2 regions of the Phenylobacterium sp. LjRoot219 genome follow, and region 2 is predicted to be linked to the other one. Evidence: riboswitches for the same ligand, from Rfam matches in the RefSeq annotation. Region 2 holds a riboswitch; the other holds the start of a gene.
What was found. Region 2 has a riboswitch for cobalamin ahead of cobW (cobalamin biosynthesis protein CobW). Riboswitches for the same ligand answer to the same signal wherever they lie in the genome.

Region 1: linked by a shared signal. The riboswitch ahead of ACSQ14_RS09075 (TonB-dependent receptor plug domain-containing protein) and the one ahead of cobW (cobalamin biosynthesis protein CobW) in region 2 are both predicted to bind cobalamin.

The regions. Positions count from the first base shown of each region.
Region 1 covers NZ_CAXUQI020000001.1:1,842,305-1,846,564, reverse strand. Annotated here, with positions in the region: gene ACSQ14_RS09090 (sugar MFS transporter) at 1-988, shown strand, start outside; gene ACSQ14_RS09085 (GNAT family N-acetyltransferase) at 985-1,521, shown strand; gene cobU (bifunctional adenosylcobinamide kinase/adenosylcobinamide-phosphate guanylyltransferase) at 1,647-2,162, opposite strand; cobalamin riboswitch at 2,206-2,391, shown strand; gene ACSQ14_RS09075 (TonB-dependent receptor plug domain-containing protein) at 2,529-4,260, shown strand, end outside.
Region 2 covers NZ_CAXUQI020000002.1:41,764-46,023, reverse strand. Annotated here, with positions in the region: gene ACSQ14_RS18300 (sulfotransferase family protein) at 1-166, shown strand, start outside; gene ACSQ14_RS18295 (DUF1254 domain-containing protein) at 163-1,167, shown strand; gene ACSQ14_RS18290 (antibiotic biosynthesis monooxygenase family protein) at 1,275-1,559, shown strand; gene ACSQ14_RS18285 (class I SAM-dependent methyltransferase) at 1,603-2,271, shown strand; cobalamin riboswitch at 2,320-2,518, shown strand; gene cobW (cobalamin biosynthesis protein CobW) at 2,624-3,658, shown strand; gene cobN (cobaltochelatase subunit CobN) at 3,658-4,260, shown strand, end outside.

The DNA.
Region 1 (4,260 bases), on a different contig from region 2:
TGCGCGCATCCCCTCCTACGGAGTCGTGCTCACCGCCCTCTTCGTCATCGCCAGCGGCATCACCCTGCTGCAGGTGGCGGCCAACCCTTACGTGGCGGTGATCGGCCCGCCGGAATCGGCCCCGGCGCGGTTGAACCTGGTCCAGGCGTTCAACTCGATGGGCACAATGTTCGCGCCCCTCTTCGGCGGCTACCTGATCCTCGGCCGCAGCGTCTCGGGCACCACCCAGGGCGCCACCCTCACAATGGAGCAGCGCCTCGCCGACGCGCAGTCGGTGCAACTGCCCTATCTGATCGTCGCCATCGTGCTGGTGGTGCTGGCGGTCGTCATCGCCCGCTTCAAGCTGCCGACCCTCAGCGCCGGCGCCCGGCGGGCGGCGGCCGAGGAGCGCAAGCACATGTCGCTCTGGCGCCACCGGAACCTGGTGCTGGGGATCCCGGCGATCTTCATCTACCTGATCGCCGAGATCGGGGTCAGCAACCTGTTCATCAACTTCGTCTCCGCCCCGGAGATCGGCAACCTCACCCACGAACAGGCCTCGCGCTACCTGTTCCTGCTGTGGGGCGGGATGATGGTCGGCCGCTTCGTCGGCAGCTTCGTCATGCGCCGCATCCCGGCGGAGAAGGTGCTCGCCGCCGCCGCCATCGGCGCCGCGGCCGTCATGCTGGTCGCGGCCACCGCCACCGGCTCGACCGCCATGTGGGCGCTGATCTCGGTCGGCCTGTTCCACTCGATCATGTTCCCGACCATCTTCACGCTCGGCATCCGCGGCCTGGGGCCGCTCACCGAAGAGGGCTCGGGGCTGCTGATCATGGCCATCGCCGGCGGCGCGCTGGTGATCGTCCAGGGCTGGCTGGCCGATCAGTACGGCCTGCAGGCGTCCTTCTTCCTGACCGTGATCTGCGAGCTCTACATCCTGTTCTACGCCCTGTGGGGCAGTCGCGCGCTGGGCCCGGAAGCGCACGCCGCGCCGACGCCCGCGCAATGATCGAAACCGCCCGGCTGGTCCTGCGGCCGTTCCGCGAAGACGACCGCGACGCCTTCGCCGCCTTCAACGGCGACGCGCGGGTCAGCGACTGGCTGGGCGGCCCGATCGACCGGGCGGCGAGCGACGCCCTGGTCGATCGCATCAACGCCCACATCGCCGAGCACGGCTTCGGGTTCTGGGCCGCCGAACTGAAGGCCGAAGCCCGGCTGGTCGGCATGATCGGCATCCGGCGGATGCCCGCCGATCTGCCGCCTGCGCCGGCCATCGAAGCCGGCTGGCGGCTCGCCCCGGCGGTCTGGGGCCAGGGGCTGGCGGCGGAAGGCGCCCGTGCGGCGCTGGACTGGGGGTTCGCCCATCTGCCGGACGACGAGATCCTCGCCATCACCGCCACCGGCAACCTGCGCTCCCAGGCGGTGATGCGGCGCATCGGCATGATCAAGCAGCCCGACCGCGGCTTCGACCATCCGCTGCTGGCCCCCGACTACCCGCTGCGCCGGCACGTGGTCTACGCCGCGGGGAGAGGGGCCGAGTAAGCCAAGCTCCCCCCTCCTCCGCTCTTCCCCGCGAAAGCGGGGATCCAGGCGTTCTTGTTCGACCGCTGCCCTAGAACGCAAAAAACCTGGGTCCCCGCTTTCGCGGGGATGACCTGCTGATGAGATTACTTCAGCCGCAGCGGGATTCCGGCGAACATCACCACCACCTCGTCGGCGCGTTCAGCCGCCCGCCGGTTCATCCGCCCGGCCTCGTCGCGGAACCGGCGGGCCAGCGCGTTCTCCGGGACGATGCTCATGCCGACCTCATTGGTCACCAGGATGACCTCGCCGGCACTCTCCGCCGCGGCGCAGAGCAGCGCCTCGGTCGCGGCCTCCAGATCGCGCTCGGCGAACATCAGGTTGTTCAGCCACAGCGTCAGGCAGTCGACGACCGCGCAGTCGGTGGCCGCGAGGCTCCGCAGCGCGTCGGCCGCCTCGAGCGGCGTCTCGCGCGTGCGCCAGGCTGGGCCGCGTTCCGCGCGATGACGGGCGATGCGCTCGGCCATCTCCGCGTCGAGCGCCTCGGCGGTGGCGATCATCACCGGCGCGCCGCCGCGGCGCGCGGCCTCGGCCTCGGCCAGCGCCTGGGCGTGCGCGCTCTTTCCGGAGCGGGCGCCGCCGATGATCAGTCGAAGTGCCATGGGATCCGCCCCCTTGTTTGACGTGCGCCAAGAGCACGACTATAGCGCCGCCCACGCAACGGGTTCCCGCAAGGGATCAAAAGGGAACTGGGTGAAAGACCCAGGCTGTCCCCGCAACTGTGAGCGGCGAGCGCGATCCCACGCGCCACTGGGCCTGGCAAGGCCTGGGAAGGCGGGATCGAGCGATTGAGCCGTGAGTCAGGAGACCTGCCCGCAGCGGTCGTCATTCGGCGAGGTCGGGGATGGCCTTGGCGAACGGGATGAAACCCCGGTTCGGCGACGTTGATCCGGCCGCGCGTGCGCGGGACTGGCGCGTTGCGGCGCGCCCAGCCTGCGTGCGTCGGCCCTTCGTCTGAGGGGCTTGCTTTGAACTCTAAGCTGTTTGTTTCCACTGCATTCTGCGTCATCGCCGCAGCGGCGCCCGCCGCTGTCCACGCCGAGGCCGCCGCCGAGGTTCCGGCGGTCGACGAACTGGTCGTCGTCGCCGGCCGCACGGCCGAACGCGCCGACCGCGTCGGTCAGCAGGTCACCGTCATCACCGCCGAAACGCTGCAGGAAAAGCAGACGCCGCTGCTGACCGAGATCCTGGCCACCACGCCGGGCGTCAGCTTCTCGCGCAACGGCGGCGTCGGCGGGACGACCAACGTCTACATCCGCGGCGCTGAGCCCGGGCAGACGGTCGTGCTGATCGACGGGGTCAAGCTGAACGATCCTTCGACCACGGACGCCGGGTTCAACTTCGGCCACATGCTGGTCGGCGACATCGCCCGCGTCGAGATCCTGCGCGGCCCGCAGTCGGTGCTGTGGGGCAGCCAGGCGATCGGCGGGGTCATCAACCTGCTGACCGCCGTGCCGACAGAACCGTTCGAAACGAGTCTCCTCGCGGAAGGCGGCTCCAACGACTGGGCCTACGGCCGCGCCGCGCTCGGCGGCAAGTCGGAGCGGGTCAGCTGGCGCGCGACGGCGGGCTACCTGACCACCAGCGGCATCTCGACCTTCGACGAGGCCAAGGGCGGCCGCGAACTGGACGGCTACCGCAACATTGGCGCCAGCGCCAAGGCGGACGTCGCCGTCACCGATCAGCTCTCGCTGGACCTGCGCACCATCTACTCGCGTGGCCGCAACGAGATGGACGGCCTCGTGCCGCCGAACTTCGTCTTCGGCGACACCCGCGCGTTGGGCACGACCCAGGACCTGGTCGGCTACGCCGGCGCACGCCTCAGCCTGCTGGACGGAAGGTTCACCAACCGGGCGGGCTACGCCTACACCAGCACCATCCGTAAGAACTACGACCCGGATCAGGCGGTGACCGACGTCACGTTCCGCGCCTCCGGCCGCAACGAGCGGTTCGAGTACCAGGGCGCCTTCGAGGTCACGCCGGTGTGGACCGCGGTCTTCGGGGCGGAGACCGAGAAGTCGAAGATGCGGACCGCGTCGCCCAGCGACTTCGATCCCAACCCGACGCCGGTGCACAGCAGCGCCCGGCTCGACAGCTTCTATGCGAACCTCCGCGGCGACGTGATCTCCAACCTGACGCTCAGCGGCGGCGTGCGGCAGGATCACCACAGCGACTTCGGCGGCAACACCGTGGGTCAGGCCTCGGCCGCCTGGCGGCTCAACGAAGGCAAGACCGTGCTGCGGGCCAGCTGGGGTCAGGCCTTCAAGGCGCCGAGCCTCTATCAGCTGGGCAGCGAGTACGGGAACCCGACGCTGGATCCGGAATCCTCGCACAGCTGGGACGCCGGGGTGGAGCACCGGATGATGGACGGCCGGATCGTCGTCTCCGCCGCCTACTTCGAGCGCAAGACCAAGAACCAGATCGACTTCTTCACCTGCCTGTCCGCCGCCAGCGACCCGCTGTGCGTCGGCGCCAACGGCGTGCCGCGCTTCGGCTTCTACGCCAACACCGCACGCACCAAGGCCAAGGGCGTGGAGCTCGACGCCGACGCCCAGCTGACCGACGCCCTGGCGCTATCGGTCAACTACACCTGGGTCGATGCGCGCAACGACGCGGAGACGAGCCGCAACTTCGACAAGCGGCTGCCGCGCCGTCCGGCCCGGGTCGGAAATGTCGAGGTGAGCTACGACTGGCCGAACG
Region 2 (4,260 bases):
CTGGCACGCCGCGAACCCGAAGAACGCCCGCGGCCGCAATGAATACTCGCTCGAGCAGTACGGCCTCGACGCCAGCGTGGTGGCCGAGCAGTTCGGCGACTACATCCGCCGCTTCGCGATCCCCAGCGAGCGCGACGGCCTGGCGCGGATCGGAGCCGCGGGATGACCGGCTGGGAGGGGTTGAACGCCGCCGTCGCCGAAGCGCGTACGCTGGTCTGCGCCCAGGCGCCGGACGCCGCGACCGCCGCCGAGGGCGAGGCCTATGTCGCCCGCGTGCTCGCCGCCGGGCTCGGCGGGGCGGTGTTGGGCCACCAGTTCCGCAGCCACGGACTGGCGCGCGCCCTGCCGGTCTATGGCGGGCCCAATCCCGACTACCTGATGTTCCACGCCCCGGTCGATCCGGCCGGCCGCTATCGGCTGGAGGGGCGGCTGAACGGCTCGGAGCGGGTCGGCGTCGGGCTCTACACGGTGGGGCCGAACGGCGCGCCGCTGATCGCCGGCTACGCCGCCTTCGAGCCGGGCGACTGCGGGGCCGACGGCGGCTTCGGGCTCGAGATCGCGGCGGACGCCGGGCCGGGCGGCCTGGCGCTGACGCCGGAGACCCGGATCCAGCTGATCCGGGTGCTGCACCGTGACGACAGCCCGCCCGCCAGCCTGTCGCTGACCGGCGGGCCGCCGGCGCGGGGCCTGGCCTTGATGGGCGGCGGCGCCGACGCGGCGCTGCAGTTCGTCGCGCGCTCGCTCGGCAATGCGGTGCGCGAGTATCTGAAGTGGACGGCGGCGGCCCGCGCGCTGGCCAACCGGCTCGATGTCGCCCCGCCCGAACTGACCGAGACGGTGCAGGGCGACGCCGACACCCGCTATTTCCTCGGCGGCTTCGACCTGGCCGAGGACGAATGGCTGGAAGTGACGATGCCGGAGGACATCGGCGGCTACTGGTCGCTGCACGCCTACAACTACTGGTACGAGCACCTGCAGACGCCGGGCGCGCACGACCGCAACGCCCGGCGCGACGCCGACGGCCGCATCCGCATCGCCGTCGGGCCATCCACGCCGGACGACGCGCTCAACCGGATTGACACCCTGGGCCGCCGGCGCGGGGCCTTCGTCTGCCGGATCATCGGCCCGGGCGGCTGCCCGAGCGCGCAGCTTCGCAAGCGCGACTGAGGCTCAGCCCGTGATCAGAAGTAGAGCTCGAACTTGCCGCCCGTCCGGTCATACTCCGCGCGAACTCGCCCGCACCGCGGCCGAGCCGTACAGACAGGAGACGTCGCATGTTGGTTGAGCGCTCTGAGATCACGATCCGCGAAGGGCAGGCGGAAGGGTTCATCGCGGCGATGAACGAACGCGGACTGCCGATGCTCGCCAGCTTCCCGGGCGTTGAATCGGTCCGCTTCGGTCGGGGCGTGGAAAATCCCGACAAGTTCATCCTGCTGGTCGAGTGGACGAAGATGGAGGCGCACGTCGCCTTCAGCCAGAGCGAGGTTATCGGCCCCTTCCGCGAGCTGTTCGCCCCCTTCTCGACGGGCGGCGTCATGGAGCACTTCGAGATCGATTGAGCACCGGCGCGCAGCTCCGGACGTCCGGCATCGGGATCTGAAAATGGGTTTCTACTCGCGCTTCATCCTCCCGACGGTGATCAGCTGCGGCTGCGGCATGAGGCCGATCACCGAGCTGCGCCGTGCGGTCGTGCCGCGGGCCGAGGGCGTGGTGCTCGAACTCGGTCTCGGGTCGGGCCTGAACCTGCCGCTCTACGATGCCGGCAAGGTCAGCAAGGTCTATGGCCTGGAGCCGGAGGCGGCCATGCGGGCCAAGGCGCGCCGGCGCGCGGACCAGTCGCCGATCCCGGTGGCCGTGCTGGCGGAATCCGCCGAGGCCGTCTCGCTCGCCGATCGCAGCGTGGACACGGTCGTGGTCACCTTCACGCTGTGCACCATCCCTGACGTGGCCGGAGCCTTGCGCGAGGCGCACCGGGTGCTGCGGCCCGAAGGACGGCTGCTGTTCTGCGAGCACGGCCGCTCGCCCGACCCGGTGCTGTTCCAGCGGCAGGCGCGCATCGAGCCGACCTGGAAGCGGCTGTTCGGCGGCTGCCATCTGACCCGCGACATTCCCGCCCTGGTCGAGGCGGCCGGCTTCGCGGTCGACCAGCTCCACGCCGATTACATGGGCCCGCGGCCGAGCCTGGGCGGCTACATCTATCGCGGCTCGGCCACGCCATGCGGATCGCGAGTCACCGGTGGCGCTCCGGCGGCGCGAGCCGCAGCGACCTGATCGCGGCTCCTGACGGCAGCCTTGACCTTCAGTCGCGCCGCGGCCTAGGGCTAATTCCGTCATCGAGGTTTGGAAGCGCGAGCTTCCGGGAATGCGGTGCGGTCCATTCGGGCCAATTCCGCAGCTGCCCCCGCAACTGTGATCGTCCAACGATCGTCGCAGCATGACGCCACTGGGATTTCGGTCCTGGGAAGGCGCTGCGACGTAGGGCGAAAGCCAGGAGACCGACCTCGACGGCGACGACGCAACGGCGCGGTGGGCGCCAGCGCGGCTCGATGGCGGACGCCCCATTTTCCGCGGGCGGCTACGCTCGCGCGCCGTCATGCCCTCCGCCCTGCAGAGGCGAGAGACCATGGCCAGAATACCCACCACCGTCGTCACCGGCTTCCTCGGTACGGGCAAGACCACGCTGATCCGCCACCTGCTGCAGAACGCCGGCGGCCAGCGGCTGGCGGTCGTGGTCAACGAGTTCGGCGATGTCGGGATCGACGGCGAGATCCTGCGCGGCTGCGGGGTCGAGGGCTGCGAGGACGACGACATCCTCGAGCTGGCCAACGGCTGCATCTGCTGCACGGTAGCGGACGACTTCCTGCCGACGCTGCAGAAGCTGATCGATCGGCCGAACCCGCCGCAGCACATCCTGATCGAGACCTCGGGGCTCGCCCTGCCGAAGCCGCTGGTGAAGGCCTTCACCTGGCCGGAGGTGCGGACCCGTTCGACGGTCGACGGGGTGATCGCCATGGTCGACGCCGAGGCGGTCGCCAAGGGCCGGTTCGCGCCGGACCCGGCGGCGCTGGCCAAGGCCCGCGAGGCCGATCCGACGCTGGATCACGACACGCCGCTCGAGGAGCTGTTCGAGGACCAGCTGGGCTGCGCCGACCTGGTGATCCTCAACAAGACCGACCTCGTCGATCGGCCGACGCTCGCCCGGGTGGAAGACAGCCTGCGTGAGCACCTGCGGCCGGGGGTGAAGATCATCCACGCCAGCCAGGCGCAGATCGATCCGGCGATCCTGCTGGGCCTCGGCGTCGGCGCCGAGGACGATCTCGACTCGCGCCACTCCCATCACGAGAGCGAGGCCGATCACGATCACGACGACTTCGACAGCTTCGTGGTCCGGGGCGGCGCGGTCGCCGATGTCGAGGCCTTGACCGCCGACCTGCGCACGACCCTCGAAGCCCACGACGTCCTGCGGCTCAAGGGGGTCGTGGCCGTCGCCGGCAAGGCCGCCCGGCTGATCGTCCAGGCCGTGGGGCCGCGCATCCAGACCTATTACGACCGGCCGTGGCGCGCCGACGAGGCTCGCGCCTCGTCGCTGGTGGTGATCGGCGAGAAGGGGCTGGATCGCGCAGCGGTCGGCCCCCTGGTCCTCGCGGCGCTTGGCTGATGCACCTGCTGGCGGTCCAGCCGGGCGCGGTCCTCGACGGCGAGGAGGCGGTCGACCTGGGGCAGAGCCCCGGGGAGATCGTCATCCTGTCGTCCGCCGACAGCGACCTCGCCTGCCTGTCGCAGGCGGCGGCGGACCTTCCGGCGGCGGCCGGCCGGGTCCGGCTGGCCAATCTGCTGCGCCTGAAGCATCCGCTGTCGGTCGACCTCTACGTCGAGGCGGTCGTCGCCAAGGCGAAATTCGTCTGCGTGCGGCTGCTGGGCGGGCGGGCTTACTGGCCCTACGGCCTCGACGAGATCCAGGCGGCCTGCCGGCAGTCGGGCGCGATCTTCGTGGCGCTGCTGGACGACGGCGACAACGCCGAGGGCGCCGACATGTCGCTGGCCCCGCCGGGGGTCCACGCACGCGCGCTGGACTATCTGCGGCAGGGCGGCGTCGGCAACGCCCGCAACTTCCTGCTCTACGCCGCCGGCCTGATCGGTCGGCAGGCGGGGCCCTGGGCCGAGCCGGCGCCTTTGCTGGACGCCGGCCTCTATTGGCCCGGCGAGCGGGTCACCGACCTCGCCAGCCTGACCGCGCGCTGGTCGCCGGACCGGCCGAAG